4 regions of the Synechococcus sp. CCY9202 genome follow, and region 3 is predicted to be linked to each of the others. Evidence: predicted binding sites of a transcription regulator. Region 3 holds the regulator's gene; each other region holds the start of a gene.

Region 1 (3,801 bases), on a different contig from region 3:
TCTGTCTATCAAGGGAATCAGGACCTCGTCGCAGCCGTCAGATCGCTGACAAGCCTTTAACGCGACGGGCTCGGAATGCTTGATGGGGAAGCGGCGCTGCGCACACATTGCCCACTCTGTGACTTTTCAGGCCGGCACCTCTATGGGAGACGATCAGCACGGTTGTGCCACGAGCTCCGAAGCCCCTGGGCAGCCAGGATTGATCTTCTGTAGCATCTGTCACAACACTTCGTTCTGGCAGCACCTATACAAGTTCTGTTGACCTCGCTTGTTTCCGACAGGTCAACATTGGACGTTATTGCGTCCACCCCTCGGGGCAGTGAATGCTTCTCGCTTCTTCGTCGTCTGTCTTGTTCCAGTACCTTCCCTGTTGAAGTGCTCCCTCTGGCTGGACATCTTGACTGAGGCGTAGTCTCATCGTCCATTCCCCTGGGGCCCTACCGGCAGGCTCTGCTTAGTTGGCGCCAACTTGATTCCACAGCTGCTTTTTCTCTTCCCATGGCCATCACTTCATGGCACCCGACAGGGTTGTCCAGGCAGGCCACCGTCCAGGTAGTGGGCTGATCGGTTGCTTCATCAACGCCATCCGTGGCTGAGGCGCCTAACTCTTTCGTTCCCAGTTCCAATTCAGTAGCACCTCAAAGATGGATTACGTCTTACCAAATGAACTCGTTGACGGCATGATTGCTGCCGGCGGCAAGAAATCCGGCGTCAGTATCAAGAATCTGTTGCTGCGAGGTTTCTACTCCGGATCCGTTCTCGGTCTGGCCTTGTGCCTTGCCCTCACGATCATGGTTCAGACCGGAATACCGTGGATCGGGTCTCTGATCTTTCCTTTCGGATTCGCCAGTATCGTGTTGTTCGGCATGGAACTGGTCACCGGTAACTTTGCCTTGCTTCCTATGGCGGTCTGGGCAGGTAAGACCACTTGGAGCAAAACCATCCGGAACTGGATCTGGGTCTGGATCGGCAATTTCCTCGGTACAGGCTTGGTGGGCATCCTGTTTGCCATCAGCCTCACCAGTGGTGGAACTGCAGATCTGGCTGCAGGGTCAGGGGATTGGGTTGCGGTCGCCAACAAGATCATCGGCCTGAATAAAGCCAACGTGATCGTCAAGTATCAGTCCCTCGGTGTCCTTGGTTTCTTTCTTGCCTTTGTCCGAGGCCTTATTGCCAACTGGTTGGTCTGCCTTGGTGTCACACTGGCGCTCGTCAGCAAAAGTGTTCCTGGAAAGATCCTTGCCTGCTGGCTGCCAATTACGGCGTTCCAGGCTCTCGGTATGGAACATATCGTGGTCAACATGTTCCTGCACACCACAGGGCCTCTTCTGGGCTCTGGCGTAAGTTTCGGACAGATTGCATTTTGGAATTACCTGCCTGTCACCATGGGAAATATTGTTGGTGGGATGGTGTTCATCGGTATGCTCTTCTACAGCACCCATCGCACAACGGTCAGCAATGTGCTGCCCACGGTGCATGATGAGAAGCTTGAGCGTGAGTTGGCTGCCGAGCTTGGCGCACGTTGATGATCTGGGTAAGCTGATTTAAAAGTCGACTTTCTCAACGGCTTTCAACAATCAGCAAGCTCTCCAACGATCAGACCCGTCGCATTGCGACGGGTCCTTTTTCGTTACTGGCTGATTCGGCCGGTGGGCACGCGCAGCGCCTGGATCACCACTTCTTGTAAGGCAGGAACTTGCCGCACATGGTGATCTTCACTCGGTCCCCGGCGGGATTGGCTTCTTTGTCCACGTGCAAGGTGAAGTCGATCGCGCTCATAATGCCATCGCCAAACTTCTCCTGGATCACATCCTTGAGTGGCATGCCGTACACCTGCATGATCTCGTAAAAACGATAGATCAATGGATCAGTGGGAATCACCGGATCCAGCGATCCCTTGGTAGGGAAATCCTGCAATGCAGCGATGATTTCCGCATCCAGGTCCAGCAGCTCACCCAGTTGGGTTGCCTCGTCCGCCGAGGCGGTGGCCTGGAGATAAAACAGGGAGGCTACCCAGACTTCGTCGCGGCCCAGCTTGGCGCCCAGGTCGGCAAAGCTCATTCCCTTGGCTTTTTTGGCAGCCAGCAATGCAGAGATCATTGTGTCTTGGTTCGCAGTCATGAACAACGGTTGTCGTGATGTCCGCTACCGCATCAGGCCGTGCCATTGGATCATGGCCTGATGTCAGTTGCGAACTCCTGACTATCGATTGATCGACGCGTCTTGCTGGCATCAATCACTACAGATCTGGATTTCACCAGGCCTTTTGGATGATTTTCATACAGACGTCGTCCGATGGTCTGATTGGAATGAGGTCGACCTGTGTGAGCTGCCGGATGGTTCATGCCCTCATTTCCTACCTTCGCCATCTAGGCCTGTTTGAGCCAGTCCCCTCTCTGATCCTCCAGCGGCTCTACGTCGCTGCCGGCCGTGATCATCCTGCCCACCCCCGCCACGGTCGCTACGACGGCCTCACGGCCTGTGAGTGACCGCGGCGTTCGGCACCGTCCCGATGGTCCTGGGTAGTGAGATGGGTGGTACAGCATGACGCTGTCATGAAACTCCTGGGCCGCAACAGCAGCAGGGTCCATGCTGATGCTGACGATCCGGACGGCCCCATTCGGGGTCTCAGAGCATGACGCACCTGATCACCGATCCCGGCCGCTTTGCGGTACAGGCCAAGGCTGGGTTCGTGGCTGCGAATCGCCGCCGGGTGCGGGCCGTGGCGGGTGGTGTCGTGCGTGCCTCAGGCCTCGTCAGGGGACGGGTGGCCGTGGTGACCGGCGGTGGGTCCGGCCACTATCCCGCGTTCATGGGCTTTGTCGGGATGGGCATGGCCGCCGGTGCCGCCTGCGGCAACATCTTCGCGTCGCCGTCGGCTGGCCAGATCGTCAGTGTGAGCCGTGAGGTGAATCGGGGCGCTGGTTTCCTGCTCACTTTCGGGAATTACACCGGCGACATGTTGCAGTTCGGCCTGGCGGCGGAACGCCTGCGTTCCGAGGGCCACGACGTGCGCATTGTGGCGGTGAGTGATGACATCGCCAGTGCCCCGCCCTCCGCCATGAATCAGCGCCGTGGCATTGCCGGCGGGCTGGCGGTGTACAAGGTGGCCGGTGCGGCTGCCGAAGCAGGCCTGGACCTGGATGCGGTGGAGAGGCTGGCCCGGCGGACCAATGCCCGCACCCGAACCCTCGGTGTGGCCTTCAGCGGCTGCACCCTGCCGGGGGCGGAGTCTCCCTTGTTCTCTGTGCCGGCGGGTCGCATGGCCGTGGGGCTGGGCGTGCACGGCGAGCCGGGGCTGGAGGAGCGTCCTCTCCCCGACGCTGCCGGACTGGCGGAGCTGCTGGTGGCTGCGCTGCTGGCGGAAAGCCCGGATGACATACCGCCCCAGGAGGCTCGGGTGGTGGTGGTGCTCAACGGGTTGGGCGGGTTCAAATACGAGGAGCTGTTCAGCCTCTTCGATGCGGTGGCAAGCAATCTTGAGGCCAGGGGCGTGCGGATCGTCGATGCCGAATGTGGCGAACTGGTCACCAGCCTGGAGATGGCCGGGCTGTCTCTCAGTCTCTTCTGGCTCGACGATGAGCTCGAGCCGTTCTGGCAAGCCCCAGCCGACAGCGCTGCTTTCCAACGCGGCCATCCGACACTCGGCCCGACGACCGCTCCGGAACGGGAGGCAGACACTCCTGCCCCGATTCCGCCGGCATCAGCGTGCGACAGTCCAGCTGGCCAGGGGGATCAGCTGATCTGGGCCCGTCGGGTGCTGGAGGGCCTCCAGAAGGCCCAGGCAGCGTTGGAGGCGAG
Region 2 (3,801 bases), on a different contig from region 3:
GATCCAGCAGCAGGAAGGCGGCCACGGCCTTGGGTTCGATCGCCCGCTGGCTCGACTGGCGGAACATCTGATAGGCGCCGGCTGAACGCAGCAGGGAAATCCACTGCAGTTCGTCGAGCACCCCCCCCACTTCCTCCGGGCTCGGCAACAGCAGGAAGTACTTCACATCGAGGATGCGGGTGGTCTTATCAGCCCGCTCGATCAGGCGACCCAGCCGGCTGAACTGCCAGGAGAGATCGCGGCTGAGGGTGGCATCGGTGATGCCATAGAACAACTGGCAGCCCCGCCGGATTTCATGCAGTTGCTCCTGGGGAGGCTTGCGCCAGAACGCCTCGTTTTCCTGCAGGGTCCAGTAGAGATCGTTGATGTGCTCCCACATCTCCGTGGTGATCACCTCGCGGATCTGGCGGGCGTTCTCGCGGGCGACGGCGATGCAATTGACGATGCTGTTGGGGTTCTCGACCTCGTGCACCAGAAACTGCACCACGTCGGTGGGTGAACCCGCTGGGCAGAGCTTGTCGAACAGCTCGCGATCCCCACTGGCGTCGATCAGGGGCAGCCAGGGTTCGGCGCTGCCGGGCGGGCAGTCGAGCGCCATGGCTTCACTGACCTCCACGAAGCGGGAGATGTTCTCGGCCCGCTCCACATAGCGGTTGATCCAGTAGAGCGATTCAGCGACGCGGCTCAGCATGCGCCCGCCTCCTCGGCCTGGCGTTCATCCACGATCCAGGTGTCCTTGCAACCTCCACCCTGGGAGGAGTTCACCACCAGGGAGCCCCGCCGCAGGGCCACGCGGGTCAGTCCCCCCGGGCTCACCCAGGCCCCCTTGCCGCGCAGCACGTAGGGCCGTAGGTCGACATGGCAGGGGAAGAGTTCGCCTTCACTGAGGGAGGGAACGGTGGAGAGATCCAGGGTGGGCTGGGCAATGTAATTGCGGGGATCGGCCTTGATCTTGTCGGCGAATTCGCTGATCTCAGCGGCGCTGGCGTGGGGGCCGATCAGCATGCCGTAACCGCCTGCTTCGGCCACGGCCTTGACCACCAGCTCGCCGAGGTGGGCCAGCACGTAGGCCTGATCCTCGTCGCGCGAGCAGAGATAGGTGGGCACGTTCTCGATGATCGGCTCCTCGTTGAGGTAGTAGCGGATCATCTCCGGCACATAGGCATAGATCAACTTGTCGTCCGCCACGCCGGTGCCGGGAGCGTTGGCGATCGCGACGCGGCCGGCGCGGTAGGCGGCCATCAGGCCGCGCACACCCAGCATGGAGTCGCTGCGGAACACCGCCGGATCGAGGAAGTCGTCGTCAATACGGCGATAGATCACATCCACCGCCTCCAGGCCGCTGGTGCTGCGCATCCAGACCCGGTCGTCCTGACAGATCAGATCGCGTCCCTCGACCAGCTGAATGCCCATCTGCTGGGCGAGATAGCTGTGCTCGAAATAGGCACTGTTGAACACACCGGGCGTCAGCAGCACCACCTTCGGCGTTTCGGTCCAGGGGGCGAGTTCCCGCAGGGTCTGCAGCAGATGGGAGGGGTAGTCGTCGATCGGCTGGACGGTGCGGCCCTGGAAGAGGCTCGGGAACATGCGCTTCATGACGCGCCGGTTCTCCAGGAAGTAGGCCACCCCCGAGGGGCAGCGGAGGTTGTCCTCCAGCACGCGCCAGGTGCCTTGGCCGTCGCGCACCAGATCGAGGCCGGAAATGTGGCACCAGCGGCCCAGCGGCAGCTCGAAGCCCTGCATCTGGGGCCGCCAGCCCTGGGAGCTCTCGACGTCGGCGCGGGGGATGACACCGTCGTTGAGGATCTTCTGGTCCCCGTAGACATCGGCCAGGAAGTGGTCGATCGCTTCGAGGCGCTGAATCAGACCCAGTTCCAGCCGCTGCCATTCCCCGACGGCGATCAGCCGCGGCAGCGGATCAAAGGGCAGAATCCGCTCGACGCCGCGATTGCCGGAATCATTGAGGCGGAAGGTCGCCCCGAGGCGCTTGAGCAGCATGCCGGCGGCGGCATGGTTGCGGTTGAGTTCTTCGAGCCCCAGGTTGCCGAGCGAGGAGAGCAGGGGCCGCAGCGCCGCCCGGGGTTCATCGGTGGAGCTGAAGTACTCGTCGTAGCCGCGGTTGGGTTTGTACTCGGTAAACATGTCCCGGCTCCGGCTGACCTTGCCGGATCATGCTGAGCGCCGGGGGCACCTCTGAGTATGAATGGCTACGGAATGGCTGCTTGGCGTCAGGAGCTTCATGTCATCTTCCGCTGTTTTTCCGCCAGGCGGTTCGTTTCGAACAGTGTGGATAGCTGAATCCAGTTACCGACGCCGAACGTCTGCCCCGTTCCGAGGCTGCCGCCCTGGCCCCGCTCTGCTCCTGAGGTTTGTGGGAGGCGGGTCGCCCGGGGCCGGGGGCTACTGGTTGCCTGACTGGCTTCCTGATCCGTTGTGAAGGCGATAGGTTTTTTCAAAGCGCTGCGCCTAGACTGCTTTTACCCTGTAGATGAATGTGAATTGATTTTGTGCAGGGGTCAGTCCTGTACGAACGCCAGGGTCGTCGGCTCGACCCATCGCATCAGAGGCAGGGTGACGATCCGGCTGTTTCAGTGTGTCTTCCCCTCCGCCGCTTCTCCTGGGAATGCCTTTCCCTGCAGAAGCACAGTCGATTGGAAGCCCTGCGGATTCAGCACACCCCCGAGCCGAAACAGCGCCGCACCACCTGGCCAGCTCTCGTTCTGCACCCCACTGTCATGACTTCCCTGGGCCACTATACTCCCGTTCAATGAGCCGGATGGCGGACTGGCCCCGGAATACCCAGGCAGCTTCTTCGCAGGCACGTCTCTGCAGCCGTCGATCGTCCCCAGCGACGAGCAGGAGACCCGCCAGCATCTCCGCAATCCGGTGGAGGCCTGCCGCCCGATCGCCGTGCAGGTGCTGGATGAGGATGGTCAGCCAGCCTCCGCCTGGTATTTCGCCGACATCCTCGATGTGAGTGTGGGTGGTTTCTGTCTGCTGATCACGGAAGATCAGCCCATGCCCCTGTCCCAGCTCCTGCGGATGCGCCTGGATGTGCGGCCCCATCCCTCCTTCGGCGTGGATGTGATGCAGGCAGAGCTGCGCTGGTTCGTGCGCGCCGGCTTCGTGGTCACCCTCGGAGTGGGATTCGAGAAGCCGCTGGAGACCCTGCCGCCCCTGCTGCCCTGCCGCCGGACCACCAAGCGGGAAATCGCCGCCTGAACAGGTGTTCCGCAAAAGGTTTCAGCGCAAGCCTATTGCAGTGTCTGAGCAGGCACTCTGAAGGCGTCAGAGCAGGAAATAGCGCTGGGCCATCGGCAGCACCTCGGCGGGCTCGCAGGTGAGCAGTTCGCCATCGGCGTAGACCTCGTAGGTCTGGGGGTCGACCTCCATTTTGGGTAGGGCCGTGTTGTTGCGCATCGCTTCCTTGTCGATGCCGCCGCGGGTGTTCACCACCGGCACGCAGGGCCGGCTCAGCCCCAGTCGCCGCGGCAGGTCGTCGTCCAGGGCGGCCTGGCTCACGAAGGTGAGGCAGCTGGGGGCCAGGGCCTTGCCGTAGGCGGCGAACATCGGCCGGCCGTGCACCGGGCCCGGGGTGGGGATCGAGGCGTTGGCATCGCCCATCTGGGCCCAGACGATCGAGCCGCCCTTGATCACCAGTTCCGGCTTGACGCCGAAGAAGCCCGGTTTCCACAGCACCAGGTCGGCCAGCTTGCCCACCTCCACCGAACCGATCTGGCTGTCGAGGCCGTGGGCGATGGCCGGGTTGATCGTCACCTTGGCGATGTAGCGCTTCAGGCG
Region 3 (3,801 bases):
TCCGGTGAGCACCGTGATCAGCACGGCGGTGCGGCGCGGTCGCAGGTTGAACAGGCTGAGGCGCGCCTTGCCCACGCGGCTGCCGAGCCGATCACCGAGGGTGGAGAGCACGCCGCCCAGCACCAGCAGGACCAGGATCAACAACCAACCCGTCATCGCTGCCTCACCACGCCGTCGTTCCGCTGTCAGCCTTCGGATCCGGGGGATCCGAAGGCTGCATCCTGCAGCACAGACCCCGTCGTCCGGCACGGTGCGGACAGTCTGGGGAGGCGTCCCGCCGGGTCTGATCCTTGGCCTGTTCCGATGTCTGTGGTCCGGTCGGTGCTTCTGGGTCGTTTAATGTCTGGCCCGCCCGGCTTGCACCGCGATGGTTCCGGACTTCATGGTGATCGGGGCCCAGCGTTCCGGCACCACCTGGCTGCACAGGGTTCTCAGCCAGCATCCGGATCTGTGGCTCACGCCGGTCAAGGAGCTCCACTACTTTGACAAGCCCCAGATCCGCTTCGGCGTGTTCGACGCCGATGAGCGGCGACGCGCCAGGTTCTGGGACCTGAAGCGTTTCGCCCGCGATCCCCGCTGGTTCGGCCGCTACTGGTTCCTGCCGCGCAGTGATGCCTGGTATTGCCGCCTGTTTGGTCAGGGACGTCGCCAGGGCAAGCGGGTCGGCGAGATCACCCCCGCCTACGCCACCCTGGAGCGGCCGGTGTGGGAGCGGATGCAGCGTCTGGCACCGGAGCTGAGGCTGGTGTTCGTGATGCGCGATCCCGTGCTGAGGGTCTGGTCGGCGATCCGCAACCGGGTCCGCAAGGGCCAGTTCGACGGTGAGGCCGACATTGCCGCTCTGCTGGAGCAGGCCCGCATGCCCGGGGCCGTGAGCCGTTCCAACTACCTCCGCACCATCGAGACCGTCGAGGCGGTGTTCCAGCCCGCTCAGTTGCACTGCTGCTTTTTCGAACAGCTCAGCAGTGATCCTGCAGCCTTCGCCGACGACCTGTTCGACTTTCTGGCCGCGCCCCCTTTGAACGAGCGACTGCGTCTGCCGCCGGCCGTCAACGTGGCCGCCGGCGGCCGGGAACCCCCCCTGGGCTTTCAGCGGGAGATGGCGCGCGACTATCTACCGATGGTGGAGCGTCTGGCAGAGCGTTTCGGTGCCGTGCCGCAGGGCTGGCTGGATCGCTACCGCAATCTGCTCAGCTGACCTGGTTGGAGTGGAGGCGGTCAGCTGAAGCGTTTGGCCAGGGCGATCGGGTCGAAGACCGTGATCTTCTTGCGATCCACCTGCACCAGCCCGTCGTTGCGCAGGTCGCCCAGCAGCCGCGTGATCGTCACCCGGGTGGAGCCGATCGCCTCGGCGATCGCCTGGTGGGAGAGGCGCAGGTCGATCGTGATCCCCTCCTGACTGGGCACACCGAAATCGCGGCAGAGCACAAGCAGAAAGCTCACCAGCCGGGAGGACATGTCCCGGTGGGTGAGGGTTTCGATCATGGTTTCGGTCTGCAGGATGCGGGAGGACAAGCCCTGCAGCAGCAATAGCCCGACGCTGGCATCGCGCTCAATGGCCTGGCGGACCGAGGTGGCGGGAGCGGTCACCATCTCCACGCGGGTGAAGGCGATGGCGTGATAAAAGCGATCGGATCGCTGCCCGGTGAGCAGCGACAGCACACCGAACAGACTGTTTTCCCGCAGCAGTGCCACGGTGATTTCTTCACCGGATTCGTAGACCCGCGATAACCGCACGGCGCCGCGACGCAGCAGATAGACCCGTTCGGCCGGATCTCCGGGAAAGAAAATGGTTTTGCCACGCTCCACGGTCTCGACGCTGCTGCCGCCGAGACCGCGCATCACTTCGAGAAGGGTGGCTCCGGCTCCGCCGGACACACCCGACCCGGTGCCAGCGGAGCCGCTGGGGGGAGGGGGGGCGTAACGGCTGAAGCCGCGAGTAGCGCCGACCATGACGGCGGGGCAGGAACTGGGAAGCTACGGAGCGACCCTGCTCTTTCTTGTAGCAACCAACACGGTTGCTGTCAGGGCCTCCGCTTCCGCTCCCGCTCGCCAGCCCCTGGCGCTCTGGGCCTGTGCGGCTGTTGACGCCTGTCGCAGCCTGTGCCGCCGTTTCCGCGAAACCGTCTGTTCCCACCAGGGATGGTGTTTGTGGCTTGTCCAGGGCGCAGATGCCGCTACATTCAGGTTTCAGCGCAGCGTCCGATCCCATCGCTTCGGTCCCTGTCCAGGTCGGCCGGAATGATCCGCTCGCCCGGCCCCATCGCCCTCCGGGATGTCCATGACCGCCAGTCTTGCCAGCCCCCAGGGCAGCCATCGCCCCTCCCAGCGGGGTGACATCTCTGTCCGGGGTCAGCGGCTGGAGGCCCGGCCTGAGCAGCGAACTGACCCTGTCCGCCCAGCGACTCGCGCTGTAGTGCCCCTTCGGCCCGTGCCTCAGGCCGAAGGGCTGCTTCAGGTGCACACAGCCCCTTTCCGCGGCAGCTTCGGCGCCGTGTTCAGCCAGGCCCTGCGCACGGCGGGTCTGGGCAGTCGCGTCCTGGTGAGTCAGTTTCTCAAAGGTGGCGTGGATCAGGGGCTGGGCCGCAGTCTCTGGCTTTGCGGCCGCCTGCAGTGGCTGCGGCCGGCGGTGCCCGCCTGCCTTGCGGCTCCCCTGCAGGCTGAAGCCGAGCAGGACCTTGCCCTGGCGGCTGTCCGGGAGGTGTGGGATTTCAGCCGCCAGCAGCTGCTGGCGGGCGCCGTGGATCTGATGGTGCTTGATGAACTGGGGCTGGCGATCGAGCTGGGTTATCTGTCTCTTCTGGATGTCACCGAGGTGCTGGAACAGCGGCCGGCTCAGCTGGATGTCATCCTGACGGGCCCGGCGATGCCCGCCGCTCTGATGGCCATGGCCGATCAGGTCACCCAACTGCGCCGCGGCTGATGCTCAAGAACGACCGCTGGATCAAGGAGCGGGCCGATGCCGGCATGATCCAGCCCTTTGAGGGCCATCTGGTGAGGCATCTCGAACCCGAGACCTCCAGCGCGCCGGTGCTCAGCTTTGGTTGTTCCTCTTATGGCTACGACCTGCGTCTGTCGTCGCAGGAGTTTCTGATCTTTCGCCATGTCCCCGGCACGGTAATGAACCCGAAGCGGTTCAATCCAGCCAATCTGGAGCCGGCCCCCCTGCATGAGGACATCGATGGCGCCTTTTTCATTCTGCCGGCCCATTCCTATGGCCTTGGCGTTGCGATGGAGAAGCTGAGGGTGCCGCCCAACATCACGGTAATTTGCCTGGGAAAGAGCACTTACGCCCGGCTTGGCATCATCGTCAACACCACACCCGCTGAAGCGGGGTGGGAGGGCCATCTCACGCTTGAATTCAGCAATTCTTCCGGCGCAGATTGCCGCATTTATGCCAACGAAGGTATCTGTCAACTGCTGTTCTTCGAAGGCGATCCCTGCGACACCACCTACCAGGATCGTGCCGGAAAGTATCAGGATCAGCCCGAGCGGGTCACCCTGGCCAGGGTCTGAACCGACTGGTAGCCCGGGCAATGAAGAGCCCGTCATCCTGCTGCTCTGCGGTCCTCATGGCCTGCCAGGCCATGAGGATCAATGGCGCCATGCTCTGTTCCGTGAGCGTCCGTTCAACCCCATGGCTCGCTGAATAGCGCCCAGGCAGGGAAAACCGCTGCTGCACAGGAGGACGGGCTGGTCGTTGATCCAGAACACTGGATCTGAGCCTGTGGTGGGTGCTGCCACTGCCGCCCCGGAGGTCTCGACCGGGGGGGTGCTGCTGCTCCCTGAGCCCGCGGCACT
Region 4 (3,801 bases), on a different contig from region 3:
CGGCGGGCCAGCATCACCGCCAGGGTCGACATCACCGAACGGATTCGGCCAGGCACGGTTTTTCTGCCGATGCACTGGGGATTCATGCAGGAGCAGGCCTGTGAAGTGAATGCCCTGTTGCATGAGCAGGCCTGCCCGATCTCGAAGCAGCCTGAACTCAAGGCAGCGGCGGTGTGTGTGCGGCGGCGCAGTCGCGAGCAGCTTCAGGGGAAGATTTCCGCCAGCGCAGCCGCCAGGTTGTGATGGTCGTGCCCGGGGCGGGCCAGCTTGCAGAGGGCGAAGCGCTCCAGTTCTGACAGGGCAAGCCAGCACTCCGGGCTGAGGCTGTATCCCAGTTCGGCGGCGGCCGTCGTGACCGCCACGGGCGGTTCACCTCCCCGCTGCCAGGGTTCCTGGCTGGCGATCGGCAGGTCTGTGGCTTCGCCATCCGGCAGGTCCCGGGTGCGCTGCTTCAGATGGGTGGCCAGGGCCCGGAGTGCCTCGGCATCGTCGCCCCAGAGCACCAGCTCCTGCCGCTCCGCTTCGGGCATCGCCAGCCAGTGGCTGAGGCGAAGTTTGATGCCGGCCAGATCAAGTTTGCGCCTCACACAGAGAGGGATGCAGCGCCAGTTGCCGACGAAGTCGTGCTCAAAATCAAAGCAATGGCTGCCCTGACTGGCCTGGTCAGGACGCATCGGCCCTCCACTGGATCAGACGCTGCAGCTGGGTCAGACCGGCGCCGCTGTTCACCAGGTTCCGGGCCATGGCCAGGCCACGCTCGAGATCGGCCTGCACCCCCGCCAGAGAGAGATAGACGCCTGCATTCCAGATCAGAGCCGTTGTCAGCGGGCCCTGTCCGCCCAGGGCCGCCAGCGCCTGTTGACTCCAGCTGTCCAGCTCGAGCCAGGGCACATCGTTGTCGTAGCAGCCATGGTCACGGGGATGGAGGATCATCCGCTCGATCTGGTCACCCCGCGCACGGGCGGTGATGCAGGCCCGGCTGATCGGCAGGTCTGTGCTGCCTTCCAGGCCTTTCACGGTGATCACCTCCTCCTCGCCCGCCAGATCCAGTGCTTTCCATGCCCGCGATTCGGTGGGGGGATGCACGAAGCCGCTCACCAGGAGATGGGGACCGCGGTGGGCGGTCCAGAGCAGTTCGAGGCTGGCGACGGGTGGGCGCTTCCCCAGATCTTCCCGAATCTCGGTGAGCCGCTCCGCCAGGGGAAAATGATCGGGCTGATGGATCAGGGCCAACCGCTGCTGAGTGAGCCCCTCCTGAACGGTGGCCAGCGGCAGGTGCAGCAGATCGAGGCCCAGGGAGGCGAACAGTTCCATGGCCGTCACCCCGTATTTGACCGGCATCCGGCTTCCGCCCTGCAGCACCACCGGCAGGCCGGCGGCAGCCAGCACCAGGCTGGTCAGCGGGTAGATCGGCGCTGTGCGGGTGCGGCCATCAAAGGGCATGCCGAAGCTGACCGCTCGCTCGGTGGTGTGGAGGGCGGGGCCGAGGTCCCTGTAGAGATCCAGCATGCCGGCGAGTTCCTGGGTCTCCGGTCGTCGAATCCGGTGGGCGATCAGGAAGGCACCGATCTGGGCTGGACTGGCCAGGCCGCGCAGCATCAGCTCCAGAGCATCCCGCGCTTCGCTGCGGCTGAGACCCTGGCTGGTGTGCTCACCGCTGCCGATTTTCTTGAGATAGAGCTTGAATCGCTGGCGTTCATCACTGGGCTGTCTGGCAAATGCTGCTGCGGCTTCCAGGGTGGTCGTGGGATCTGGCGCGGGATTCGAGGTGGCTGGCATCAACATGGACGGTCGGCACTGAATCCACCAGCACCAGTATTTTCCACAGCTGAATGCGGAACTGTGCGGGTTGTGGCCTGAGCCGCACGGGGCCCAAGCGCACGGTGTCAGCCCATCACTGCGAAGAAGTATCAAGCGATACTGATTCTTTCCTGAAGATGCGAGGGGGCGATCAGGTCGATCGGTTCGGTACCAACCATTGCATCAAGGCGCGTCGTGGGCCGAGAGAGTCACCCGAACGTCCCCTGTTCCCGTGCGTCTCGCCGCTTCCTTTGGACTGTTGCTCGGTGTCCTGCATGGCTGGAGCGTTCTGGATCTGAGGGCCTCCCAGGCGGCCGCCCCCTTCGCAGGCCTCTCGGAGGCGGCGCCTCTCCAGGATTCGGGCCGCTCATACTGACGCCATTCATCAGCTTGGTTGCTGCCATGGCTGCGCCGCTGCAGGTCACCCGCGCCCAGGCCTCGCCCCTGGGGGTGGCCCTCGCCTTCCTTGGCATGTTCGTGGTGGGCTCGCTCGCTGTTCAGCTGCTGGCTTCGCTGCCGCGCTCCTCGGGAGGGGCTTCCCGGTCGGGTCCGGTGCCGGTGATTGCCCATCAGGCGACGCTCTGGCAGACCCTCGGCGAACGCTGAGTCTCGGCGGGTCGGATTCAGGGAGTGTCCCGGGCCAGCCTGGTCTGGGAGCTGGGATGGGGGCGCGGCGAGATTCCGTAGCGGTAGTGACACGAGCCCAGAAGGTTCCGCCTCAGGATGAGCGCATCACGTGATTCGGGCACTGGCGCTGCTGTTCCGGCTGCCGTCTCCGACGACTCTTGCCGGCTGCGTATCCCTCATTGGCGCTCGCCGGCCCCACCGCTCCGCTGGATGCTGGCGAGCTGGGGCTTTCGAGGTCACGTCATCCCTCCGCCGCTTCCTGTTCCGGCGCCGTATGGGCGCGCTACTTCTCTATGCAGACCCCTCCCGTATCCGATCTGTCCGCTGAGCCCACGCTCAGCAAACTTGAGCAGGCCAAAGCCAACTTCTGTGGCCTCGATCTGGAGCCCCAGCTGGCAGATCTCGGTCAACAGGGGTGGGAATCTCTGGATGAGGCCACCCTCACCATTCATCTCAAGTGGCTGGGCATCTTCTTCCGGCCGGTCACGCCGGGGCGCTTCATGCTGCGGCTGCGGCTGCGCAATGGTGTGATTCAGGCGGAGCAGTTGGAGGTGCTGGCCGAAGCCGTGGATCGCTGCGGCGAGCATGGCAGCGCCGACATCACCACCCGCCAGAACCTGCAGCTGCGGGGGTTGCTGTTCGAAGACATGGCGCCGCTGCTGGCGGCGATGGAGCGGGTGGGCCTCACCAGCCGTCAATCCGGCCACGACAATCCCCGCAACATCACCGGCAATCCATTGGCCGGCATCGATCCCGAGGAGGTTTTCGATACACGACCACTGGTGAGCGCGATTCAGGAGCGGCTCTTCGCTCCGGATGGTCCTCGCAACCTGCCCCGCAAGTTCAATGTGGCGGTGGGAGGGGCGCCAGACAGTTTCCTTCTGCATAACGATCTTGCCTTTCTTCCGGCCTGGAGCGGTGGGGCCAGTGGTGGTGAGCTTGGCTTCACGGTGATGGTTGGAGGCTTCTTCTCCGCCCAGCGCAATGCCCTGGCTCTCCCGCTGGGCGTGTGGCTTCCTCCGGAGCACTTGCCCACATTCACGCTTGCGGTGCTGCGCCACTTCGAGGATCAGGGCAACCGGGAGGTGCGCAACAAGAGCCGGTTGATGTATCTGATTGATGCCCTGGGGCTCGACGACTACCGCACCGCCGTGCTCGCCCGGTTCGCTGCATTCGCCGGTACCGCGGCGGCCGACACGGTGCGGCCGCACGATGGCAGCAACCTCGTCTGCCGCGCCCCGCGTGATGGTCTGGGGGTGCATGCCCAGAAGCAGGACGGCCTGCATTGGGTGGGCCTGCATGTGCCGATGGGCCGGTTCCGTGGCGCCGACCTGTTTGAGCTGGCGCGCCTGGCGCGCACCTATGGCAGCGGAG

Evidence for each region. The regulator NtcA, encoded in region 3, controls nitrogen genes in cyanobacteria. The targets are predictions, from matches to a motif close to GTANCNNNNGNTAC.
Region 1: a site for NtcA is predicted at 2,230-2,243, ahead of cynS (cyanase). Genes of this name have one in related genera too.
Region 2: a site for NtcA is predicted at 2,198-2,211, ahead of VB777_RS10960 (circularly permuted type 2 ATP-grasp protein). Genes of this name have one in related genera too.
Region 4: a site for NtcA is predicted at 1,908-1,921, ahead of VB777_RS01345 (anthranilate phosphoribosyltransferase family protein). Genes of this name have one in related genera too.

What each region holds. Positions count from the first base shown of each region.
Region 1 covers NZ_JAYGID010000137.1:46,232-50,032, reverse strand. Annotated here, with positions in the region: gene VB777_RS16805 (formate/nitrite transporter family protein) at 645-1,526, shown strand; gene cynS (cyanase) at 1,672-2,121, opposite strand; gene VB777_RS16795 (hypothetical protein) at 2,337-2,489, shown strand; gene VB777_RS16790 (dihydroxyacetone kinase family protein) at 2,636-3,801, shown strand, end outside.
Region 2 covers NZ_JAYGID010000081.1:42,659-46,459, forward strand. Annotated here, with positions in the region: gene VB777_RS10955 (alpha-E domain-containing protein) at 1-691, opposite strand, end outside; gene VB777_RS10960 (circularly permuted type 2 ATP-grasp protein) at 685-2,142, opposite strand; gene VB777_RS10965 (PilZ domain-containing protein) at 2,839-3,222, shown strand; gene ureC (urease subunit alpha) at 3,289-3,801, opposite strand, start outside.
Region 3 covers NZ_JAYGID010000043.1:50,434-54,234, forward strand. Annotated here, with positions in the region: gene VB777_RS06715 (DUF3084 domain-containing protein) at 1-156, opposite strand, end outside; gene VB777_RS06720 (sulfotransferase) at 368-1,198, shown strand; gene ntcA (global nitrogen regulator NtcA) at 1,219-1,953, opposite strand; gene VB777_RS06730 (cob(I)yrinic acid a,c-diamide adenosyltransferase) at 2,282-2,923, shown strand; gene dcd (dCTP deaminase) at 2,923-3,516, shown strand.
Region 4 covers NZ_JAYGID010000009.1:71,158-74,958, reverse strand. Annotated here, with positions in the region: gene VB777_RS01355 (nitrate reductase) at 1-243, shown strand, start outside; gene VB777_RS01350 (nitrate reductase associated protein) at 204-674, opposite strand; gene VB777_RS01345 (anthranilate phosphoribosyltransferase family protein) at 664-1,779, opposite strand; gene VB777_RS01340 (hypothetical protein) at 2,033-2,176, shown strand; gene VB777_RS01335 (hypothetical protein) at 2,203-2,406, shown strand; gene VB777_RS01330 (ferredoxin--nitrite reductase) at 2,721-3,801, shown strand, end outside.